Regions from separate parts of the Caldanaerobius fijiensis DSM 17918 genome, predicted to be linked through region 1. Evidence: riboswitches for the same ligand, from Rfam matches in the RefSeq annotation. Region 1 holds a riboswitch; each other region holds the start of a gene.
The links. Region 1 has a riboswitch for fluoride ahead of BUB87_RS00640 (DUF6062 family protein). Riboswitches for the same ligand answer to the same signal wherever they lie in the genome.
Positions count from the first base shown of each region.

Region 2: it holds a riboswitch for fluoride, as region 1 does, so the genes downstream of both, crcB (fluoride efflux transporter CrcB) here and BUB87_RS00640 (DUF6062 family protein) in region 1, are expected to answer to the same signal.
Region 3: it holds a riboswitch for fluoride, as region 1 does, so the genes downstream of both, BUB87_RS11790 (DUF6062 family protein) here and BUB87_RS00640 (DUF6062 family protein) in region 1, are expected to answer to the same signal.

Region 1 is NZ_FQVH01000001.1:124,043-132,437, forward strand. It holds gene hcp (hydroxylamine reductase) at 1-261, opposite strand, end outside; gene zwf (glucose-6-phosphate dehydrogenase) at 429-1,913, opposite strand; gene gnd (phosphogluconate dehydrogenase (NAD(+)-dependent, decarboxylating)) at 1,951-2,847, opposite strand; gene BUB87_RS00625 (CDP-alcohol phosphatidyltransferase family protein) at 2,908-3,426, opposite strand; gene BUB87_RS00630 (ribonuclease H-like YkuK family protein) at 3,426-3,905, opposite strand; gene BUB87_RS00635 (MFS transporter) at 4,079-5,266, opposite strand; gene BUB87_RS00640 (DUF6062 family protein) at 5,309-5,932, opposite strand; fluoride riboswitch at 5,987-6,047, opposite strand; gene BUB87_RS00645 (DMT family transporter) at 6,241-7,098, shown strand; gene BUB87_RS00650 (carbohydrate-binding protein) at 7,194-7,526, shown strand; gene BUB87_RS00655 (NifB/NifX family molybdenum-iron cluster-binding protein) at 7,573-7,932, opposite strand; gene BUB87_RS00660 (ABC transporter permease) at 8,050-8,395, opposite strand, start outside.
Region 2 is NZ_FQVH01000013.1:22,446-30,840, forward strand. It holds gene BUB87_RS06870 (sugar phosphate isomerase/epimerase family protein) at 1-192, shown strand, start outside; gene BUB87_RS06875 (MFS transporter) at 273-1,457, opposite strand; gene BUB87_RS06880 (OsmC family protein) at 1,604-2,047, opposite strand; gene lipA (lipoyl synthase) at 2,028-2,888, opposite strand; gene lipB (lipoyl(octanoyl) transferase LipB) at 2,888-3,535, opposite strand; gene lpdA (dihydrolipoyl dehydrogenase) at 3,555-5,210, opposite strand; gene BUB87_RS06900 (DUF190 domain-containing protein) at 5,320-5,688, opposite strand; gene crcB (fluoride efflux transporter CrcB) at 5,705-6,082, opposite strand; fluoride riboswitch at 6,134-6,194, opposite strand; gene BUB87_RS06910 (alpha/beta hydrolase) at 6,349-7,125, shown strand; gene BUB87_RS06915 (AEC family transporter) at 7,147-8,097, shown strand; gene dmpI (4-oxalocrotonate tautomerase DmpI) at 8,233-8,395, shown strand, end outside.
Region 3 is NZ_FQVH01000038.1:767-9,161, reverse strand. It holds gene crcB (fluoride efflux transporter CrcB) at 1-184, opposite strand, end outside; gene BUB87_RS11805 (GGGtGRT protein) at 389-1,393, opposite strand; gene BUB87_RS11800 (iron-sulfur cluster assembly scaffold protein) at 1,414-2,106, opposite strand; gene BUB87_RS11795 (EamA family transporter) at 2,208-2,639, opposite strand; gene BUB87_RS11790 (DUF6062 family protein) at 2,662-3,411, opposite strand; fluoride riboswitch at 3,536-3,594, opposite strand; gene BUB87_RS11785 (sulfite exporter TauE/SafE family protein) at 3,699-4,424, opposite strand; gene BUB87_RS11780 (YkvA family protein) at 4,467-4,748, opposite strand; gene BUB87_RS11775 (Csac_0668 family 2Fe-2S cluster-binding (seleno)protein) at 4,914-5,402, opposite strand; gene BUB87_RS11770 (LysE family transporter) at 5,471-6,115, opposite strand; gene BUB87_RS15120 (IS1096 element passenger TnpR family protein) at 6,278-6,394, opposite strand; gene BUB87_RS11760 (permease) at 6,634-7,353, opposite strand; gene BUB87_RS11755 (permease) at 7,355-7,837, opposite strand; gene BUB87_RS11750 (cupin domain-containing protein) at 7,844-8,173, opposite strand; gene BUB87_RS11745 (Crp/Fnr family transcriptional regulator) at 8,269-8,395, shown strand, end outside.

The DNA of each region.
Region 1 (8,395 bases):
TTTAATCTTTTTTATAAAGTAATTTTTATCAAAGTTTACATTGGTTATTGTAGCAAAAAGCCCATCGATCAAAAATTTATTGGTTTTTTCCTCCGCTATCCCTTTTTCCCTTGCTTTGGCATTGCAAATTGCTATACCTTTTAGCGCATAAATCAATAAATCTTGCAGATTCGCCACGTCTTCAGTTTTTCCACATACACCTCTCAAGGTGCAGCCAGTTCCCCTTGCCGTCTCCTGACACTGATAGCAAAACATGCTCATAAAATCTTACCTCCCACAATCAAAATTATCTCGACCCTCAAAAACAAGTTATATAAAACGAATTACGTAATATAATATACTCCAAAAAAGGGTTGTCTTCTGTGATAAAAATCACATTGAGAAAAAAATAGTCAAAAAAAAATTTAACGGCTTGATGCTTGCGCAGCTCAAGCCGTAATATTCCACCACTCAAAACCGTCTTTTTTCAGGAGCTCATTTGCACCTGTAGGTCCCCATGTACCTGCCTCATACACCTCTATAGTGTCTTTTCCGTCCTTCCATGCATTCACAATGCTGTCCACAAAACGCCATGAATATTCTACCTCATCCCACCGCGTAAAAAGAGTAGAATCTCCACGCATTACATCGTATAATAACCTTTCATAAGCTTCAGGGGAGTTATTATAAAGGCTACAATTCTGGCAAAAATCCATCTGTACAGGTACGATGTTATATTTTTGACCTGGCTTTTTAGCATTAAACTGAAGATAAACCCCTTCCCTTGGCTGTATCCATATAACCAAAAGATTTGGCTCCAAAGGACCATATTCTTTAAAATACAGGATACCTGGAAGCTGTTTAAATTGTATGACAATCTTAGCAGACCTATCCGCTAACCGTTTACCAGTCCTTAAATAAAAAGGTACTCCTGCCCATCTAAAGTTATCTACATATGTCTTTAAAGCCACAAATGTCTCCGTATCAGAATCGGGCGATACCCTTTCTTCTTCTCTATACGCTACAACAGGCTTGCCATCAATAGTCCCTCGCCCATATTGCCCTCTTACCACAGAACTCGATACCGTTTCTCTTGTAATCGGCCTCAATGACCTCAAAACCTTCACTTTTTCATCCCTTATGGCATCCGTGCTCAAATCTATTGGAGGCTCCATAGCTACCAGTGACAGAAGCTGAAGCATATGGCTTTGCACCATATCCCTTAAAGCTCCCGCTTTTTCATAGTAATTACCTCTATTCTCTACGCCCACTGTCTCATCAATGCTTATCTGTACATTATCGATATATCGGTTGTTCCATATAGGTTCAAAAAGACCATTAGCAAATCGTATCACCATTATGTTTTGCAACATTTCCTTCCCCAGATAATGATCAATCCTGTAAATATGGCTTTCATCAAAAACCTGCGATAATTTTTGGTTCAAATATTCTGCTGACCTTAAATCCCTACCAAAGGGCTTCTCTATGACAACCCTCTGCCATGCTCCATTATTCTCAGCCATCTTGTGATCATGCAATTGCTCCGCAATCACCTCAAAATATTCCGGTGCCACGGCTAGATAATATACCCTATTACCTTTCGTCTGGTATCTTTTATCCAGTTCATTTAGGAAATTTTTGAGCGATACATATGCCGCTGGATCGTGAAACTCCACTTTCTCATAATAAATCCTTTCAGAAAGCGCGCTCCACTTATCTTCATTCATACCATTACGGGAAAAGTTCATAACTGATTCTCTAGCTATCATCCTGTATTCTTCATGAGTATAGGCCTTTCTCCCCACTGCCACAGTGGCAAAATTATCCGGCAGAAGGCCTTCAACATAGAGGTTATAAATGGCAGGTAGCAGTTTTCGCTTGGTCAAATCTCCTGTACCGCCAAATATAACCATAAGACAAGATGTATTGTCCATAAAGTCACCTCTTTTCGCACATACTGCAACTACAGGATTATTTTTTCTCTACCGCATGTCCCCCAAACTCATTTCTCAATGCAGCAACCACTTTACCTGCAAATGTGTCTTCCTGTTCAGAACGATATCTCATAAACACAGAATTAGTGATGATTGGAGCCGGAACACCTAGTTCCAAAGCTGTCTGAGCCGTCCACAATCCCTCCCCAGATGAATGCATGACACCTTTTATTGTTTCCAATTTAGGATCTTTTTTAAACGCATTTTCCATGAGCTCCATCAACCAACCTCTTATTACAGAGCCATGATTCCATACCCTGGCGATTTCTTTTAAGTCCAGGTCAAATCCACTTTTTTGAAGTATCTCAAATCCTTCGCCCATGGCTTGCATCATACCGTATTCTATGCCATTGTGCACCATTTTTACAAAGTGTCCACTCCCATTTCTACCTGTGTGTAAATATCCGTTTTCTACGGATATATCTTTTAGAAGTGGTTCTATGTACTTAAAAACCTCGTCTTCAGCGCCAACCATAGCACACACTCCATATCTTGCCCCTTCGATTCCACCACTGGTACCAATGTCTACAAAATCTATGCCATTACTTTTAATCTTCTCATATCGCCTCAATGTATCTTTATAATTGGAATTGCCTCCGTCAATTATGATGTCATTTTTATCTAAAAGCGTTAAAAGTTTGTCTATTATATCATCGACCACCTGCCCCGCTGGCACCATAAGCCATATAACCCTTCTTTTCTCCAATTTTTCTACCATCTCTTCCAGACTGTATGCACCTATAGCTCCTTCTTTTTCAATGTTTTTGGTCTTATCAGGAGTTCTATTGTAAGCCACAACGGTGTGCCCGTGAGATAACATGTTTAATGCCAAATTATAACCCATTTTTCCTAATCCAACCAAACCAATCTTCATACTAACATCTCCTTTGCTCTTTTTTATTCTTTATTATTATATCTCAAAAAACACTTAAAATTATTTTATAATCATTTTAAACTTTATAGCATAATTTATCAACGCTAAAATCGTCATAAATATAGCCAATGCCATTATATACGCAGCATAAGGCAACTTGATAACAACAGCTATTACAGCTATATAAAACACTACTGTAGCAATCTTTCCGAATTTATCTGCGCTTATAGCAATCTTGTTTTTATTGTACAAAAATGCTGCTCCAATTATCATAATAGTTTCCTTTATTATTACTATTGAAAGAACAGGAAGCGGAATCAATTTCTTTATCGTCAAAGAGAATAGCACTGCAATCAACATAAGCTTATCAGCTAGTGGATCAACTAACGTTCCAAATTTCGTTATAAACCCATATTTTCGTGCAATTATGCCATCAGCGACATCCGTAAAACCAGCTAATAGAAAGATTAAAAGTGCATAAAACATGTTATTGTGTGCAGAGAAAAAAAAGACCGCAAGGTAGACCGGAACAAGTATTATGCGAAAAGTCGTCAATATGTTAGGAATATATTTTAACATCATATAGCGTATTTTGAATACTTATCCGCTACCTTGCTAGCCCCATACGCATCTGGCTTTACATGTGGTAAGAATCCACAACCTGCAACCATATTAACGACCTCTTTAAGGATATCTCTAGTTTTCCCATTTTCCCCTACATCGAGATGGATTTCTATATCCATATAATCATAGCCTTTCTTTGAGATAATTTCATATATCTGATTAGCTACATCCAAGCTATATGTTGCCTCCATCACAATTCTCTGGCGAAGTGAATTCATCTTTTTGCTGAAAAATCTTCTGTAATAATACCGTGCTCCCTTACCTTTTCTGTAAATAATAATTGCAGTGACAAAACATACCTTACTACTTGATTGTGAGTCCGTACCTATAATCAATTTATATTCGCTATTTTCATCTTCATTTACAAATTCAATTATATCATCACAAAGCTGCTCTAAATTCATACGACCTTTGGTAGGATTTATGAATTGCAATTAAACCCATCTCCTTTATTAATCATCTATTGATAATATTAATACAATTTTTAAAACTTGTAAATCGGTAATTTTATCGCAAACACAAAAATTTTTCACAACTTTACGTTGCGCATCAATAACCCATTTTAGTCAACGCTTCCCTTGCCATTTTTACCAAACAAATTCTTCTATCATTCAAGCCTGAAGATACTCAATAAAATTACCGCTATAACAGCACATCCGAAACCGAAATAAAACGGAGCTGCTGGTGTCACTTTATCCCATAAATAGCCTGCAACCGCACTGGCAGGAAGCGCTAGCAATCCTAACGAGGCATTATATAGTCCAAAAGCTGTACCCCTATGTAAATCATCTACAAGATGTGCAACAAGCGATTTAGCAACACCTTCTGTCATAGCGTAATATGCGCCATAAACGATATACAAAATCCATATCTGCCACGGTGATTTTACCAGTGCAAATCCTAAATATACCAAAGCATAGATAAGCCATCCTAGCTTTATCACCTGAACTCTGCCAATTTTATCCGACAATACCCCGAAAGGAACTGATAATATTGCATAAATAAGGTTAAAAACCGCAATAATTACAGGAATTATTGCTGCTTTTACCCCTACATTTTGAGCCCGTAGGATCAAAAAAGCATCACTGCTATTTCCAAAAGTAAAAATGAGCATGACAATAAAAAACAATAAAAATTTTCCTTTAAAAACTGTAATATCAAAGCTGAATTTATTGTTTGTATTAATTTCTGTTTTTCTTTCTTTTACAAACAACCCTACAAGCAATATTGTAATAAAAGCGACAATACCCGCAATTAAAAATATAAACTTATATCTTTGGACATTCATATAATTAATCAGAATAGCCAAAAGTCCTGCTGTTATCAATGGACCAATAAATGACCCTAATGTATCCAGCATCCTCTGATAACCGAAAGCAAATCCCATGTTTTTCATTTTTGAAGATCTCGCGACAAGCGCATCCCGAGGTGCATCTTTCATTCCTTTCCCTACACCATCTGTTAATCGCAAACCAAAAGCTACCCATCCGATATTGGTTATTGATAATAATATTCTGCCTAAAGCTGAAAGCAAATAACCTATAAATACAAGCGTTTTTCTTTTCCCTATTTTATCAGATATAATGCCAGATAATATTCGCATTATGCTGACGGCGGTTGTCACACTGCCTTCGATAATTCCTATCATTTCTTTGTTTAATCCAAGAATTTGAGAATAGAATGTAGGCAAAATAGGTGCAATCATATCTTGGCTTAACCCACCGAAAAATGCAACCCAACCCAGAGCTGTTATATTTTTGCGCAATGACTTTTCTTCGTCCTGTCGTACTTCCACAATACTCACCCCTCATTAAATTTTAATTCAAACAGCACTTCGTCATCTTCTACCCGCCCACATGTATACAGCTCTTATCCAGGCATCTTTCTCATCTCCCCAAGGTTCACTAGAGAACCTATAATCAGACTTCCTTATTATTTCTTTAAGATACATTAGTATCGTTTCCAATCTTTTTCTCTGTATGCTTGTTACAATATCCCTCCTCTCATCCTTTACTGGTAATAACTTTATTAATGAATAAAAGTGATTCATACACAATCCACCATAGTTCACGTATAAATCCTTAAATTCATCATCAGATAAAGCATCTTTTAATGTAGAAAGATATCTCTCTTCTGCTTCCAGTTCATTACTACACAATGGGCATTTTTCTTTTGGTTGTATTTTTTCACTTATATTACCCCTTAAAACATTTTCTATTAAATCAGAATAAAGTATGGCATGGGCTAACGGATCTCCGTGTTCTCTTAACTTCCATGCATGATAGTTACAAAATCCATTGGCATATTTTATGCTTTTGCGCATTCCGACATCATTTACGCCCTCATATAAAAATGAATCTATATAATTTTCAACAGATTTATCTATTAAATAGCAAACAGGACAAACAACATCCGCTTTTAATGCATCAACCATCTCAAAATAATCGATATGCCTTTTCACGTTTATCCAACCTCCCCATTAAAATAAAAAAGTTCCTACTACTCCTTCTCAAACAACTTAGTAGGAACCATCAGCCTTAAGGCACATAATGGTGAGTCCCATCACCTATTAATTTTTTTCTATATTGTCAACTGATTGGCAAACTTTATGAGGCTTTTACATAACTTTTAGTATATTATACCATACTGTCAACACGCTATACAATAGAAATAAAAATGAAAATCCTGCAATAAAAGCTCATTTTATGCTATAATTTACGTGTTTACACTTCAAAAAATCCAGCTAGTGAATTGAGGGAGGAATATAATTTGAAAAAAGAACAATTAAGAAGCGACATAGCACTACTGGTTATCACGTTGATATGGGGCGCTACATTTATTGCTGTAAAAAAAGCTATAGAAGATATCCCCGTTTTTAATTTTCTAGCTATAAGATTTTTTATAGCATTCATTGCTCTCGCTATAATCTTTTACAAATACACTTTTAAAGTAGACTATAAGACACTATTTTACTCGTTTATAGTTGGTGCATCACTTTTTTTAGCTTATGCTTTTCAAACCTTAGGGCTTATGTACACCACCGCTTCAAAATCAGGGTTTATAACGGGGTTTAGCGTCATATTAGTACCTCTCTTTGAATTTTTTATACTAAATAAAAAAAGCAACAAGTTCACTATATATGGCACTATAATAGCTTTTTTAGGTCTTGGATTTCTGAGTATTGATTTAAACAGCCTTAAAAATATGTCATTTAACATCGGAGATATATATACGATGATATGTGCCTTTTTTTTCTCCATGCAGATAATACTTATTTCTATATTTAACAAGTATATTAAAGCTATACCTTTTGCAATATATCAAATCGGCACTGTAGCTGTTTTAAGCACAATAGCAACGTTTATATGGGAAAAACCTGTAATACCTAAAAACATATTTACCTGGGAAGCCTTGTTAATAACAGGCCTTCTAGCCACAGCCATAGCATTTACTGTGCAGACAGCTGTGCAAAAATATACAACGGCAGCCCACACTGCATTGATATTTACAGCTGAACCTATATTCTCTGCTATTTTTGCTTATATTTTAGCAGGTGAAACTATGACAACACAAAATAGTATTGGTGCTGTATTGATCCTGGCAGGAATGCTTTTATCTGAACTGTAAAAACACGTATTTTATGAAAATAGTTCCATTCATATTATATAAATTTAATCAAAAAATAATTTTTGAAATAAGGTAAATAAAAAGGAGGATAAAATATGGTTTTAAGCAGTTTAAGCAAAACTTCCTCTCTTAGCGTAACTCCGGTACCAATAACCGTAGGTGATCAGATTACAATAACCTATAACGGCTTTTTAGCTAAAAACAATCCCAGCGAAATATACCTTCACTACGGATATGGTTCCAATGACAATTGGAAAGATGTAAAGGACATCAAAATGCATAAGACACCCCATGGATGGGAAGCAACGTTAAAAGTAACTGATAGCAGTAGATTGAATTTTTGTTTTAAAGATAACGAAAATTGCTGGGACAACAACTATGGTCAAAACTGGAACTATGAAATTCACAATGGAACAAAAGTTTTTTAAAAGGGGTTTTACACCCCTTGTTCATTTACAATCTATCAATATCCTTTTATCTTTTAAACAGCTCAGAATCAGGTATATCTGCTGAAATACCTTTGAGATACTCATCGAGATCAGATAATACCTCTTGAAAACTAATATTATTGTCCAACCTTATAAACTTTATGGAATTCTCCACAGCTTTGTTTTTTGAAACAGGACAAAAAGCACCTGGCACCGTGCAAACTACATTCACCTGTTTCTGAAGCATAAACTCAACAGTTGTGGCTCTCCTATTAGTCTCTACATCAAATCCCGGATTGTGATACTGATACGTTTTACCCTCTTCAGTGTCATAAATTAATATGTCCGCACCATCGGGCAGCGGCACAACAAACCCTCCGTTGTCTACCACAGCAGCAATTCTCATCTTTTATCACTCCCACTTTAAAATATATGCACTGCACAGCTGACATGCAACAAAAATCAAATTTAGTATACAACTGCATTTATAAAATGACAATATTCTTTTAATAAAAAACATTAACTAATATTTTCCTCTAAGTATGGTTTTTTCTATATAGTCAATTAACACATACATAAGGGCAGCCATAACACTAAGTATAAGTACGCTGGACATCACAATATCCAGTTTAAAAATTTGTCCCCCGTAGACGATCAAATATCCCAAGCCAGCTTTAGAAACCAGAAATTCTCCCGTTATAACACCAACCCATGAAAGTCCCATGTTGATCTTTATCGCTGACATAATGGTAGGGACACTGGCAGGAAGGATTACTTTAGTAAGAATCTGCATCTTAGTACCTCCAAAAGTTTTGATAAGTTTTATCTTGTCTTCATCTACCTGCATAAAACCTGTGACCACGCTTATT
Region 2 (8,395 bases), on a different contig from region 1:
ACATCCCACGGGAATTATTTAAGAGGTGCAATAGTCGGCCAGGGAGACATGGATATACGCCATATAATTAAAATTATAAAAGACTCCGGTTATGATGGATATATATCAGTAGAATTTGAAGGCCTGGAAGACCCAAGAATTGGTTCGAAATATGGTATGGATAATGCAAAGCGCATCTGGAATGAGGTTTAAGAGGTAACAGAATCGTTCTTGTAAATAAGTAAAGGACCGATAAAACGGTCCTTTTTATAAATTATAAAAGGTATATTAGCCTATCCGGCAACGTTTTCGCTGACATTTACCCTTTTCACATTTATAAAAGACGTAGAAATCAGATTGAGCAAAGCGATAAATGCAGCCCCTAAGAACACATATTTATAACCGTAAAGAGTCCATATCAAACCTCCCAGCGTAGGAATGCTCATAGATACCATGTGATCTAGACTCACACCGGTCGATAAGGTAGCTGTAAGGTCTTCTGGATCTATTATTGTTTTCTTTATGTACGTAGACCTAGCCATGCCTACAGCCATAAGCATCTGATCTACGATATAGCATGCAAAAGCCATATATAGAGCAAAACTTTCTGCGCGAAATTTTCCTAAATAAGCGTATCCCAAACTTATAAATATGAGTATAAAGGCTTCTCCCATGAGTATGTATTTTTCCCCTATAATGTCGATCAATCTGCCTACCAACGGTTTAAAAAATATCCCTATTAAAGCACCCACGATACCCAGCACCGCAAAAACCTCTACCTTCTGGTTAAATACTTTAATAAGTACCCACGGAGCAAATGTTATAAATACCTGCTTTCTAGCTCCAAATAATATATTTAGCCAGTAAAAAAGGCTGTACTGTTTTCTAAATACAAACTTGGCTTTCTGTAACTTCGGTTTTTCTGAATGCATCCTTATAGTCAATACTGCCGCCGTTACGAAAGCGAAACCTGCTATGATAAACCCCAAATTGTAACTAATTTTAAAGATACCAAATCCCAGCAACACTGCAATACAACCTAGCACGTTACCCAAAGTATTTATAGAGTTTAACGTCCCCAACCGTTTACCCATATCCTCTTCTGTTGAAAGATTCATCCCGATACTGGAAGAAACAGGCATATACAGATGAAGACCCGTGCTATAAAGCACAAGCCATATCAACAGCACGTTAAAAGAATGGGCAAAAAGGCCTATGCCAAAAAGGCCCAAAGCTCCTACTAAATTGGCTACTACCGCAATCCTCACATCGCCCAAGAAGAATAAAAAGCCCGCTATAAAAACTACCAGAAGCCCGGGCAACTCCCTTGGAAATTCAATCCAGCCCCTCTGCAATGCTGAAATTTTAAACACTTCATTTAAATAATTGTTCAATGTAGAATCGGAAATGCCTGAAGCAAAACCCAAAAACGCACCCGCCAGAAGAAAAAGTATGAAATCCCTTTCCTTTCTAGACAAAAAAAATACCTCCCCCGCAAAAAATACATTACGATACTTTTTAATTATAGCATATTATAAATATCATGTAAAATAAAAGCCAGAGGAACGATCCTCCAGCTTTTGTTATATTTATTCCTTTTATTTAACAAGTTATTAAACAAGCTTTACTCAATAACCACACCTGACGAAACCAGTTTAACTCCATTTGCCAATGTATCGCCCACAGGGCATCTCTTTTCAATGAATTTAGCAAATTCCTTTACTTTATCTTCCGGCGAATCACTCTTTATGTGCATCTTAAATCTGACCTCCAGGAAACCTGGTCTGACATCAGAAAGACCCATAAACCCATCGGTATCCAGATCGCCTTCCAGCTCGACCCAGAATTCCTGCAGGTTTATGCCCTGCTGTTCAGCAAAAACTGCTGCAACAATGGACTGGCATGAACCCAATGCGCAGAGAAGGGCTTCTACAGGATTCATTCCCTTATTGGTACCGCCCAGATCCTCTGGTTCATCTAAAACCATTTTAAATCCTCTCACATCGCTCTCTACCGCCAAGCCTTCTGGCAACTTTCTAGAAGTGGCCTTAAAAGTCACTACTGCCATTTTCAATTCCTCCTTTTACTAAATTATATATTTCGAAAGCTCTATAAGAGCTTCGAACACGAGGTAAAGACAACACATATTTAATGCCTATATCATTGGCATAATTCTTATAATACTCAAATTCATCTAAAGGCACATATCTCACCACATCATGGTATCTATAATCAGGTTGCAAATACTGTCCTATAGTCAATATATCACAGCCGTATTTACACAAATCATCAATGGTTCTTTTTACTTCATCTTTGGTTTCTCCTAAACCCAGCATAATACCGCTTTTAGTTATAAAACCTTTTTGCTTTATATAGCAAAGTACTTCCAGTGACCTTTTGTATACAGCTTTTGGTCTCACTTCTCTATAAAGTCTTTCAACGGTCTCTATATTATGGCCTACCACATCAGGTCCGGATCTCAATACATTATCCAGCAAATCTTTCCTGCCATGAAAATCCGGTATCAATACCTCAACGGCGATATGTTTATCCATCTTCTTTATTTCATCGATCACTCTGGCAAATTGGTTGGAACCCTCATCAGGCAAATCATCCCTGGTAACAGATGTTATTACAGCATATTTAAGTCCTAATCTTTTTACATACTCAGCTATCTTTTTCGGTTCCTCTACATCCACTTTTTCGGGTATTCCTTTATCGATACAACAAAACGTACAATTTCTGGTACAAACTTTGCCCAAAATTAAAAACGTAGCTGTATTATTTGCATAACACTCACACATATTGGGGCAAAAAGCTTCACGACATACGGTATTGATCCCGTTTTTTAAGAGATAACTGTTTATCCCTTCCCATTTTTCTATGTCTTTTATATCGGCGTAAAACATCAAATACCTCCGCTTTTATATTCCAATGCTATTAAATGCTCAAAATTTTTGCTAAATACCTTTTTTATTTCATCCAGCTCAAATTTATGTCCCTTTTCAGCCATCATGGATGTGACGCCCCTACCCACTATACCACAAGGAATTATGAGTTTAAAATAATCGAGATCTGTATTGACATTTAATGCAAAGCCATGATAAGTTACCCATCTATCTACGGCTATGCCAATAGCTGCAATTTTATTGTTTCCTACCCATATCCCTGGATATTCCGGGTCTTTAGTTGAATTTATTTTAAAATGTTTCAAAGTGTTTATAAGAGCGTCCTCGATGGTATCCAGATACCAGTGAAGGTCCTTCTTATACCTCCTGAGATTTATAATAGGATATCCTACCAGCTGGCCATATCCATGGTATGTGACATCACCGCCTCGGTCTATTCTCTGTACCGAAACACCCATCTCATCCAAGGTAGAACGTTCAGCCAGGATATGGCTTGGGCTGCCGTCGATCCCTATTGTTATAATATGTGGATGCTCAACAAAAACCATAAAATCATCATCGCCATTGTACGCTTTTTTAACCAGATCCCTTTGTATATCAAAAGTTTCGTTAAATGGCATGGTGCCAAGGTCTATTATTTTTAGCATAATCTCATCTCCACAAACATCAAGCCTTATGGATAGATTGCCCAAAAATATCTTTGATAGCTTCCATAATGGTCTCGCTCCTGGTGGGATGAGAATATACTACACTTCTTAAAGCCTCCACATCCATACCTGCTTGACAGGCCGTTGAAAGCGTGTGGATAAGTTCAGAAGCTCCACTACCTATAATCCATGCGCCAACTACTTCTCCTGTTTTTGATGCGATTACCTTTACAAATCCCTCTGTTTCTCCATAGGTTTTTGCTCTTCCGTTGTGTTCAAAGTCAAATCTGCCAATCCTTATCTCGCCAAATTTTTCTCTCGCCTGTTCTTCCGTATAACCAAAATAACCAATCTCAGGTTCCGTAAATACCGCCGCAGGTATCTTTGTATAATCTAGAGTTTGCATTTCGCCAAATATATTATCCACCGCCACCTCACCTTGAGCCGAAGCTACATGAGCTAGCATCATCTTACCGGTAACATCGCCTATAGCGTAAACACCGTCTACATTTGTCCTCATATATTCATCGACTTTAATAGCCTTCCCATCAAATTCCAACAAATCCGCAATCGGCCCTATATCCGTATTGAGCTTTCTCCCTATAGACACAAACACTTTATCTACATAAAGATGTCTCGTATTCTCCCCTTTAATACATACGATGCTCCCGCCATTTTCCTCTTCTTCTATTTTGTCGACGGTAGAAGACGTATATATCCTTATACCTCTACTTTCGGCTATATTCTTAATGAGTAAACTCACTTCATGGTCTAGCGTTGGTAGGATATTGGGCATCATCTCTACAACAGATACCTTAACACCAAATCGATTCATGATAAAGGCAAACTCCATGCCAATTACCCCTCCGCCTATAATGCATAAGCTCTGGGGCAAAGACTTAATGTCAAGAATTATATCACTATTCATGACATTTTTAGAATCAATACCTTTAATCGGCAATTGCGCCGGCGATGATCCCGTAGCTATAATAATGTTTTTAGCTTTAAGCTTATTCTCACCAAATATTATGTTTTTTTCTTTATCCACTTTCGCTTCAGAATAGAACACATCAACACCATTTGATTTAAGCAAGGCATCTATACCTTCTCTAAGCTCTTCTACAATACTATCTTTTCTTTGAACAACTTTAAGATAGGCAAAAGAATTTATATTTACATCAAGGCCGAACTGACTGGCTTGCCTTACGATACCATATACTTCAGCGGCCCTAGCATAAGACTTTGTAGGTATACATCCCCTGTTTAAACAGGTTCCGCCCAATTTGTCTTTTTCAAACAGCGCGACCTTTGCACCCTTCTTTGCGGCCTTTATAGCAGCTACATATCCTCCAGGACCTGCGCCTATAATTGCCACATCATAATTCTTATATTCCTGTTTAGTCATTTCTCCGCTCACAGCAGTCGCCTGTACCTCATCAACTTGTGCAATAACCGCTACCACATCGCCAGGCTGAACCGTACTTCCCGTAGGACAAACGATTTTCGTTAGCATTCCCTGATAATCGCTATAAACTTTAAAATTCATTTTATTTACTGTTATGTCAAACAAATGTACACCTTTTTGTATGTACTGACCTTCTTCTACATGCCAACTTGCAATACGCCCCTTTTTCATCTTATCTGACAACATTGGCACTTTTACTTCTATATCCATTAAATAAACCCCCTAATTATGACAAAAAATAACGACAAATCTTTAGCAATAAAACCTATAAATATATTAACACTTTTGATTCCTTTTTTCTACACATCTTAGAAAATATTTAACCTTGCTTCTCATGCTTTGATTTATTATTGTTAGAACCTGCATATTTGTATATCTCCACATCTTGTATCACTATCATAAAACCTTCTTTTATCATATCATCTAATACGCTTAATATATTATTTATCTTGTCTTCAACATCAACTATTTCAATAACAATAGGTAAATCCTCCGAAAGCCTCAATATCCTGGCACTATGTACTCTGCTATTAGCCCCATAGCCTTCTATGCCTCGAATAACCGTGGCACCTGCCAGATTATTTTCTTTAATTTTCTTAACAATCGCATGGTATAATGGTTCACCGTGCCATTGATCAGATTCACCTATAAAAATTTTGAGCAGTTTTCCCTTCCCTTTTATATTCACTTTAAAAACCTCCATCCTATAACAATATCTGAGCTAAAAATTTTCCCATCCACACACCTACCAGTGACAATATCAAATTAAGGCCTATATTGACTGTTCCCAATAAATAGCTACCATCACTCAACATAGAAATGGTCTCGTAGCCAAACGTAGAAAAAGTGGTAAGACCACCCAACACGCCTGTCGTAAGGAAAATCCTCAAATTAGGCGGGATAGGCCATCCATTAATACTTGCCTCCATAATGAGCCCTATAAAAAATCCTCCTAAGACATTCACAAATAATGTGCCATAAGGATAGGTATCTCCAAACACTTTTACGCATAAACCAGAAATAATATACCTTATAGACGCTCCCAAAAATCCTCCAATTCCTACTAATATAATTCGATACAATCTTAGCTTCTCCTTTCAATAAAAATAAATAAAGCTCCTACTTTTAATTTTTTAAAAGCAGGAGCCATCAGCATCTCAGGCATTTAAGGCGAGCTCCATCGCCTTATTAAAGAAAGTCAAAATATAAATATATCTTTGAACCTTCTTTATTATATCAATTGTTCTTCACAAGCGCAAGTATTACCTGCTGTATTTTTATAACCACTTGCCTGTACCGTCAAAAAATTGTATACTATAGTAAAATCTTATAGAAGGAAGGTATACATATGGCTCTCATACATTGTGATTTTTTCTCTGAGGTACTGGGCGTTTCTACATCTATGTATGTGATTCTTCCTCAAGCGACTAAGAACCAGATAGGTATGGAAGGCCGTACCATACGTTCAAAACATCCTACCTTGTACCTATTGCATGGATTATCAGATGATCACACCATATGGCTGCGCAGAACTTCTATTGAGCGTTATGTAGCTCCATTAGGGCTTGCAGTAGTAATGCCCGCCGTCGGCCGAAGTTTTTACACAGACATGAAAAACGGTTACCGCTACTGGACCTTTATAAGTGAGGAACTTCCTGAAATAGCCAGATCCTTCTTCCCCCTGTCTGATAAAAGGGAGGACAATTTCGTCGCAGGTTTATCCATGGGAGGCTATGGAGCTTTTAAGCTAGCATTAAGATGTCCAGATAAATACGCCGCTGCTGCCAGCTTATCAGGTGCACTAGATATAGTAAATCTGGTTAAAAATGCTGCTGAACCTATGGCATCTGAATTTTATAACATATTTGGAGATCCTCAGACTGTAGAAGGTAGTGATAATGACCTGTATTATCTGGCCCAAAAGGTAGCACAATCCCAAGGACCTAAGCCTAAACTATACCAATGCTGTGGTACAGAAGATTTCCTCTATCAAGGCAACATAGCTTTTAGAGATTATTGCCAAAAACTAGGCCTCGATATTACCTATGAAGAAGGACCCGGCCAACATGAGTGGGGATTCTGGGACAAATACATACAAAATGTCTTAAAATGGCTACCCCTATAGTTGGCGATAAGGTGTCCTACAATGATATTCATAGATGCTGCCCAGGGCATACTCGCAATCCTCGTAATGATCTCAGTGGGATATGTACTGACTTCAAAGGGCTGGTTCAATGAGGAGATAGCGTCGCTTTTTTCAAAATTGGTCGTAAATATATCCCTCCCAGCCCTTATGATTTCAAACCTCATGGACACATTTACAAAGGATAAACTATTGCACTACGGAATGGGTTCATTAGCAGCATTTGCCAGCATATTAATAGCATACATCCTGGCAATAGGTTTAGCACGCCTTTTAAATATCGACAAAAATAGGCGGGGTGCTTTCGTAGCCTTATTTGCTTTTTCCAATACAATTTTCATAGGATTACCTGTAAACCAATGCCTGTTTGGCGATAAGGCTATACCTTATGTTCTCTTATATTATGTGGCAAACACCAGTCTTTTTTGGACCATAGGAATATATGGCATAGCCAGAGACGGAAATAACGGTGACAGATTACCAGTACTTTCACTGGAAACGATAAAAAAAATTTTTTCTCCAGCATTAATGGGATTTATAACAGGAATAGTTTTTATATTCCTGGGTATAAAGTTACCTCGGTTTGTCATGGACACATTTAAATATATAGGAAACCTAACAACACCTTTGTCCATGTTTTTCATAGGAATTGTAATACATGATATGACTGTAAAGGATATAAAATTTGACAATAAAGTTCTTGCATTGCTAATAGGTCGTTTTATCATATCTCCAATGGTAGCATTTGCTGTATTATACTTTTTACCTCTAGAAATTTTGATGAAAAAAGTATTTATAATACAATCATCCCTACCTGTAATGGCTCAAATCTCCATCGTATCTCGCACTTATGGCAGCGACCACAAATTCGCCGCTATGATGATCACAATCACTACCGTACTGAGTCTATTAGTCATACCTTTTTATATGTACATTATGAATGACATCTTGTAAAAGAAGGTAAATACATCAAACAAACAAAGTTCTGTTAATAAATTAACAATATTTGACTGTTCTCTATTTTAATACTATAATTGTGTTGAATTATTTATATTATAAAAATAAAGCAAAAGTAAAGGAGGAAATAACATGCCGGTTATCACTATAGACGGACCAGCAAATTTATCAAAGGAAACAAAGGCAAAACTTATTGTAAATCTGACAAATGCAGCATCGGAAACCCTAAATATTCCTAAACAGGCTTTCACTATTATTATAAGAGAAAACAATGCAGACAACATAGGAACAGGCG
Region 3 (8,395 bases), on a different contig from region 1:
AAACTGGCCATAAACTAACACTTGCTTCCATTATAAATCCTATTAAAAGTCCTCCTAAAATATTTACCAAAAGTGTCCCATACGGAAATGAATCACCAAAAACTCTAATACTCAAGCCCGAGATTATATACCTTAACGAGGCTCCTATAAAGCCTCCAACACCTACAATTAAAATGCGAAACAAAAACATTCCCCTTTCAAAAGTTATTATACTTATGATTCAAAAAAGTAAACTCCTGTCTTAATATGAATAATTAAAACAGAAGTCAGCAACATCTTTGCTGCAATTAAGGGGCAACGTATCACCCTTAAGTATTTTTGCATATTTTAAACTACTAACAATTTATATGTTTTTACGAAATTATCAATTTCTTTTTTTACGCAGCAACTATTTGTTTTTAATTGCTTCTTCAATAGCAACTGCCACTGCAACAGTGGCTCCTACCATAGGATTATTGCCCATTCCAATAAACCCCATCATTTCTACATGGGCAGGTACAGAGGAAGAGCCCGCAAATTGAGCATCCGAATGCATTCTTCCCATTGTATCCGTCATACCATATGATGCTGGCCCTGCCGCCATATTGTCCGGGTGCAGGGTTCTTCCTGTACCTCCTCCTGATGCAACCGAAAAGTATTTTTTACCTGATTCATAACATTCTTTCTTGTAAGTCCCTGCTACTGGATGCTGGAACCTCGTTGGATTTGTCGAATTTCCTGTAATCGATATATCTACACCTTCATGGTGCATAATGGCTACCCCTTCTCTTACATCATCTGCACCATAGCATTTTACTTTTGAGCGTTCACCCTTTGAGTATGGTATTTCTTTTACTACCTCAAGTTTTCCAGTATAATAATCAAAAACAGTTTGCACATATGTAAAGCCATTAATTCTTGATATAATCTGGGCTGCATCTTTACCAAGACCATTTAGTATAACCCTTAACGGCTCTTTTCTCACTTTATTTGCCGATTTTGCTATTCCAATTGCACCCTCAGCCGCTGCAAAAGATTCATGCCCTGCAAGAAAAGCAAAACATTTTGTTTCTTCTTTTAACAGCATAGCACCAAGATTGCCATGTCCTAATCCGACTTTTCTTTCATCTGCCACTGAACCAGGAATACAGAATGCCTGAAGTCCTTCCCCTATATTTTTAGCAGCATCGGATGCATTTGTACATCCTTTCGCAATGGCGATTGCTGCTCCAGTAATATATGCCCAGCAAGCATTCTCAAAGCATATGGGCTGAATCGATTTTACAATATTATAAACATCAATTCCCTTATCATCACAAATCTTTTTTGCATCTTCCAACGAGCCTATATTATATTTATTTAAAACGGAATTAACTTGTTTAATCCTTCTTTCAAAACCTTCAAATAATGCCATTTATCTCATGCCTCCTTAAATTACTCTTTCCTCGGGTCTATCACTTTCACGGCTTCATTAAACCTTCCATAAGTTCCTGTAGCCTTTTTCAATGCCTCATTGGCATCCATACCATTTTTTATCATATCCATCATTTTTCCAAGATGAACAAATTCATACCCTATTATTTCATTATTTTCGTCCAGCGCTGTCTTTGTAATATAACCTTCTGCCATCTCAAGGTATCTCGGACCTTTGCCAGCAGTGCTATACATTGTACCTACCTGGCTTCTAAGACCTTTGCCTAAATCTTCAAGTCCTGCTCCTATAGGCAACCCTCCCTCTGAAAAAGCAGTTTGGCTTCTGCCATATACAATTTGGAGAAACAACTCACGCATTGCAGTATTGATAGCATCGCATACGAGGTCTGTATTGAGTGCTTCGAGAATTGTTTTTCCTGCTAATATTTCTGCTGCCATTGCAGCGGAGTGCGTCATACCAGAGCATCCCAATGTCTCTACCAATGCTTCCTGTATAACCCCATCCTTCACATTAAGAGTAAGTTTACATGCACCTTGCTGCGGAGCACACCACCCTACCCCATGAGTTAAACCAGAAATATCCTTTATTTCTTTGGCTTTTACCCATTTCCCTTCTTGTGGTATAGGTGCTGGACCATGATTAGGGCCTTTGGCTACACAAGTCATTTTTTCAACCTCATGAGTGTAATTCATACTAATCCCTTACCTTTCTTTTAGATTTTTCTTTTATTATATTCGTAAAGAACATTATATTTAAAATTTACACTTCAATAATCCTATGTTTTAAAAACTTACTATCCTAAAGCAACTAATATAGCACCTATTGCAATAAGGCCAACACCCAGACCACTTATTATGCTTACTTTTTCTCCCAAGAATAAAATTGATAAAATAACAGCGAAAACTACGCTTAGTTTATCAATAGGGGCAACCTGTGATACTTTTCCGAAGTTTAAAGACATGAAATAGAACAACCAGGATAGAGCCCCTGCAATTCCACTCAAAACAATAAAAACAATCGTTTTCCTATTTGATATGATTGAAGGTATTTGATTTAATTTTCCTTGTATTAAAACGACAAAAACCAAAAAAGCAGCCATTATTATAGACCTTACGGCAGTTGCTGTATTTGCATCTATTCCTTTTAACCCTATCTTCCCAAATATAGAGACCAGGGCTGCGGTTATTGCCGATAATAATGCAAATATTAACCACAAATAATTCATAGCATCCTCTCCCTTCAAAGATTTATACCCTATCAGTAAAATTCCCTGTTATCTTAATAATACTTCTTGATAATGAATCTTTTGACGTTTTCCACGGCTCACTGGCAAAACGATAGTCAAACTTTTTAATAAACCATTTCAATTCTTCATTTAGCCTTCTCATATTTTCCTGCTGAATTTTAAAACTCAAATCCAAAAATTTCTCTTTTGCCAGTTTATCAACAAGTTTATTTGATAAATTAATAACACTATGAAAGTGTCTATGGCAATACCCTTTTGAACTTTCATATAAGGTTCTGAATTCTTTATTTTTCTCCCATAAATTTATTAGCGTTTCTGTATATACCGACATTGTCTCTTCAATATGTTTGCATAAATAACACTGTTTTTCTGTGCTTAAATTTCTTTCATTGCTATTTCTCTTACGGAACATTTTATCTCTGGCTTTTCTTATAATCGGAAATCTAAAGGAACAGTCAGGCTTACTTTCTCTTTTTATCTGTTCCAAATACTTCATCTCATAAGTTAGAAGTTTTTCAACAATTAAAGCCAAACCCAATTTATCTGGATATTCAAAAAGTTTCCTGAAGTGTTTTTCACAAAAAGTATAATTCTTTAATTTATTGTTAAACTCCCAGTCCATAACTGTTTCTCCGTCCAAAACACTTTCTATATATCTTTTTTCAACATCCATCTGAATTGCACATAATGGACACTCGGTATCCTTCCTGAAAGCGTCCCATAATGGGATAGCAAAAATTTCTTCCTTCATAAGACACCTCCCCAATGCATTCCTGCTATATTATTTCATGACAGGGTTAATAAATCATATAAATTATGCAAAACCTCAATTACTTTCTTTACAAAAAATAAAACCCCTACCTTGACAGTAAACTATCAAAGTAGGAGCCATTAGCATTTCGCATTTAAGGTGAGCCCCATCACCATATTTATATATGTAAAGTATATTATAGCATAGGTTACATGAAATTGATATATTATTCCATAAATTTTATTATTTGAATTTTTCAATTCCTATAAATTCTATTTGAGAATTGATTAACCCCATATCATCATTTGTAATCCAATAAGTGTTAAAAGAATACCTACAAACTTTACAAATTTTTCTTTAGGCATTTTTTCAATAACTTTTTTGCCAGCCCATGTGCCTGCAATCATAGCAATACCCATGAATAATCCAATTTCCAGCACATATAGTCCAATACCAAGATACCTCTGATAAATAACTGTCTTTGAAATGTGCATAGCAACAGCAGTTACTGCTTCACTTGCAATATACGATACAGGTGAAAGGTTCAATGAAAGGAAGAATGCTGCCCCTATCGGTCCTGCACTGCCGACAAGGCCTGAAATCAAACCTGTCACTGCCCCGCCAATGAGCATTGTTCTGTCACTGGGTTCAAATTTAAGCACTTTGAAATATTTTAATGCCACAAAAACAATAATAGCAAATCCAATTCCTCTTGTAATGATTTCTTTCGGCACTTTTACAAAAGAAAATGCTCCCAAAACACTCATTGGCACTGCACCTATTATAAACATATACACAGGTTTCCATTTAATTTGTTTAAAACCAAAGAAAACCCGTGATAAATTGCCAATTAACTGTGCAATGGTCAGTATTGGCACAGCCATTGTTGTACCAATTGTTTTGGATAATAGTGGAAGCAACAGTAACGCACCCCCAAAACCCGCTGCCCCCGATATTGCAGCAGCCAAAAAACTGCCTGCAAAAAGAACAATATATGTCCATAGAGTATCCAAATTGATTCCTTCTTTCTATTTAAATAATTTATAATATCTTATCTATATAATAATTTTAAGTATTCTATACCCGATAAATCCTAAAATTAATATCCACAGCACTACAATAATCACACCTGCTGCCTTGGCTTCCGGAATATCACTTTCCAATTTTGTCTCCGCTTCTTTCCTGCATTCTTCCATAATTTCTGCTGGAATTAACTTTAATGCAATCGCAACCCCCATAGGTATCAGTATGAAGTCATCCAAATATCCTAATACTGGAATAAAGTCGGGTATCAGGTCTATGGGACTTAGTGCATATGCGACAACTATAGCAGCCAAAACCTTTGCAATTAAAGGTGTCTCCTTCTTTTTATATGCCAGATATAAAGCAAAAACCTGTTTCTTTAACTCACTTGTTTTTTTCTTTCATTCTTTTTATCATACTCAAATCTTTCATACATTCCATTTTTTAATATCTTGTAATATATAAAAATGCAATCCCATTTATTTCATAGATAACCCTTTATCTATAGCCTCCTGAATTATCTTGTGGCAGCATTTCCCTAAGGGGTTATTCTTTATACACTGGCTGTTTTTCATAGCCCCTGTGATTTCTATAATATCCTTGACCGTTTTTGCACCATGTTTTATTACGGCATCTATTACTTGCTCCTCTGTAACTTTGCTGCAGTAGCAGGCATATTTGGGATTAGCATCTTTTTTAAACCATATAGGTACTTTCACTTGCTGCTTATAAAATTTAACACCTGATTCTGGATTATAATAAACAATGTCACATTCTTCATTCATGCATATATAATAATCTGTATCTCCGACCAATTCTGTTAATGTATTATCTACCAAATGTCTGACTGTAATATTTTTTACTTTGACTCCTGATGTTTTACACACAGTACATGTATTGTCATTTTCTATTTTATGAAACTTCTCTTTTCCACCACAGCAGCAATTATTTATTTTTTCATTTGTCATTTTTACTTTCCTCCTATATAAATTATAAAATACATCTTTTTCATTAAATCTACCCAAAAATTATATCATTACATCTGCAGCATCTTCCATCCACTGCCTATGAAATAGATTGAAAATGCTATAATAAATATACCTAATAACAAAATAATCCAGCGATACACAGTATCACTTATCAGTTTCTTGCCTCTGGAAAATGCCGTGGAAATTGCTGTATACCATACAAAGTCCGAAAAAATGTGCCCCATGAAAAAGAACAAAACACCAATTAAACCTGAAGTATACGACTGGCGTATTGATTCCATACCTGTTGACGCCCACCAGAGAATAAAATACGGATTGGTAGCACTTACAAGCGCTCCCGCTAATGCAAGATTCCTCACTCCGGCACTATTCCCTGCTCTTTGGCTCTCCAAAGAAACTGATTTATTAATACCGGACTTTATCATTCCATAGCCCATCCATGCAAGGAAAGCACCGCCAAATAGTCCGATAAATCCTGCAACTGTCGCCTTAGAAAAGAAATCTTTAAGTCCGAATATCATGATGATAATTAGTATAAGTTCCAGGATTCCATGCCCTAACACTGTTAAAGGGCCTGCTGTCCACCCTTTTTTAAGGCTGCCATCAATCGTGACTCCCAACATAGGCCCAGGCATCATTGCTCCTGAAAAGCCTATTAAAAAAGCGCTGATGAAAATTCCCCACAAAACCATGTTAATTAGCCTCTCTTAATAAAATGTAAAACCTTAATCCTTACTTTATCATCTTCAACATGTTATTGACTTCATCTATGCTACATTCTTCAGGGTCAAAAGAGCCTCCCACCCATTCAAGCATAGATTCATGCTCTGGATGCTATGGGTCCTAGATTGCTTTTAGAAAATCCTCATATCCCCACGGCCACCTATATCTTCAGGAGGACAGTTTCTTTTACCGCCGATACATACTGGATATTTAACGCCTTCTTCTAGGTCAAGCACCTTCTCAACAATAATGTCATGTCTCCTTTATTTGTTATTTATGCACTTCTATTTTATCATTTCTATGTGTTCTGTAACAGTAAAAACAATATTTTATTATCTATCCAAATACCTTACTATAAATATTACATCCATGCTCTGATGTAAACAAAAAATCATGGCTCCAATAAAGTTTCTACTCTATTTTCACCATGATTTTTAACAAGACTTTTTATTCATTACACAAGTTTTTTGGGTATACGGCAAAAATATCATCTAAAATCTATGGCCTTAACAGGACATTTATCAATTATCGCTTTCAATTCATTTATTTGTGTATCATTAAGTGTAGACTCTTTCCATTTTGCTTTCTTATCTATTACCTTAAAATGCTGAGGCATTAATTTTTCACATAGTCCACATCCAATACAATACTGCTCCTTAATATCAATACCAGTTGCTTTGCTTAAACTTTTCTCTTCTCCAATAGGAATGTCTTCCTTTTTTACAAATACAGTCATTAAATATGATATTATCAGTATGGACATTACTGTCAATATCCATCTTAGCCCCATAAAATTCGGCCCTAAGAATTTTGCTTCATTGGCAAGCATGGGTACTTTTATTACTGCCCATGCACTTAATATAATAACTACATTTGCGATGCTGGCACCTTTCTTTAAAAGCATTTTGCAGATTGGGAATGCTGCATAAATAGGTCCTGCTGAAAAACTGCCCAATAAGAATGAGAATATACTCCCCTTTATTCCTGCTTTCTCCCCAAATCCATTCATGATTACTTCTTTAGAAACCCATGCTTCAATAATTGATGTAAGTATAAAAATCACAGGCATAATTTCAAGCATTTCTATAATATAATACATGCTGTTTTTGACAGATAAATAAGCCTTATCGGGCATTGCCATAAATAGAAAAACATATACTAGAGATACTGCTGTCAGTAGTTTGTTCTTTTTAATTATTTCAATCATTTTACATAATCACTCCCATCGTAAGTGCTATTATAAGTGCAAACACAAAACTAAGAGCATTACGGATAGCAGCAAATTTCAAACCAAATTCTTGTTTTTCCAATGGAAATGTCACTACTCCAACCATTGTTAAAGTAGTTAAGAATGCAACGGCAGGGATAATGCTTGCACCTGCATCTACAAAAGAACCTACAAGAGGAAATGCTACAAAGGCTGGAATCAATGTAATACTGCCTACTAAGGCAGAAATAACTGTTGAAATAAACACATTGGATTCTCCCAAAACATTTTTTATAACTTCAGGCGGTATGAAAGTCAAAATCAATCCTATAAGAAATAATATACCTGCAATCTCTCCAATCATATTTTTCATCATACTTCTTGCCATTTTCATAGAATTAAATGTCTTTTGCTTGTTTTTAACAAGGGATGCGATAAACGCAGCCCCTGTTATTCCCCATAACGATACTGTAAAAACGTCCACCCCTCATCACTCCTTCTCTTTGTAGTTCTTAGGATTAGGCGACTTTACCACAAAGAATTCCAATACTTCTTCATCCTGATTATAAACATTCATTTTTGTTTTGTACGGTATATTAATAATATCTCCTTTAGTATAATGATGAGGTTCTTGTTCATTTAACCGCAAAGTCATTTTCCCCCGTACAATTATCATATACACGTTGGAATTGGAATAGTGTTCAGGAAGATTTGTACCTTTTATAAGAATCATATGATTCAGGTGAATATTCTCATCATCCACAATCCTTTCAATTATTTTGTCATCTGCAAGACTGTATACATATTTTTTCTCCAGCATAAAAACTCTCCTTTCATTATGTATGAATCTATATTATAATAAATCACAGCGGCATACAGTTACCACGGTAACTAATTTTAAAAAAGGTGATATTTATGAACATAAAAGACTATCTGGACATTTTAAAACTAACAGGGTTATTTGACGAATTTTCTGCTAAAGAACTGCTTAATCTTTTTAAAACGCATAATTATATTATCTCTAAATACAACAAAGGCAGCA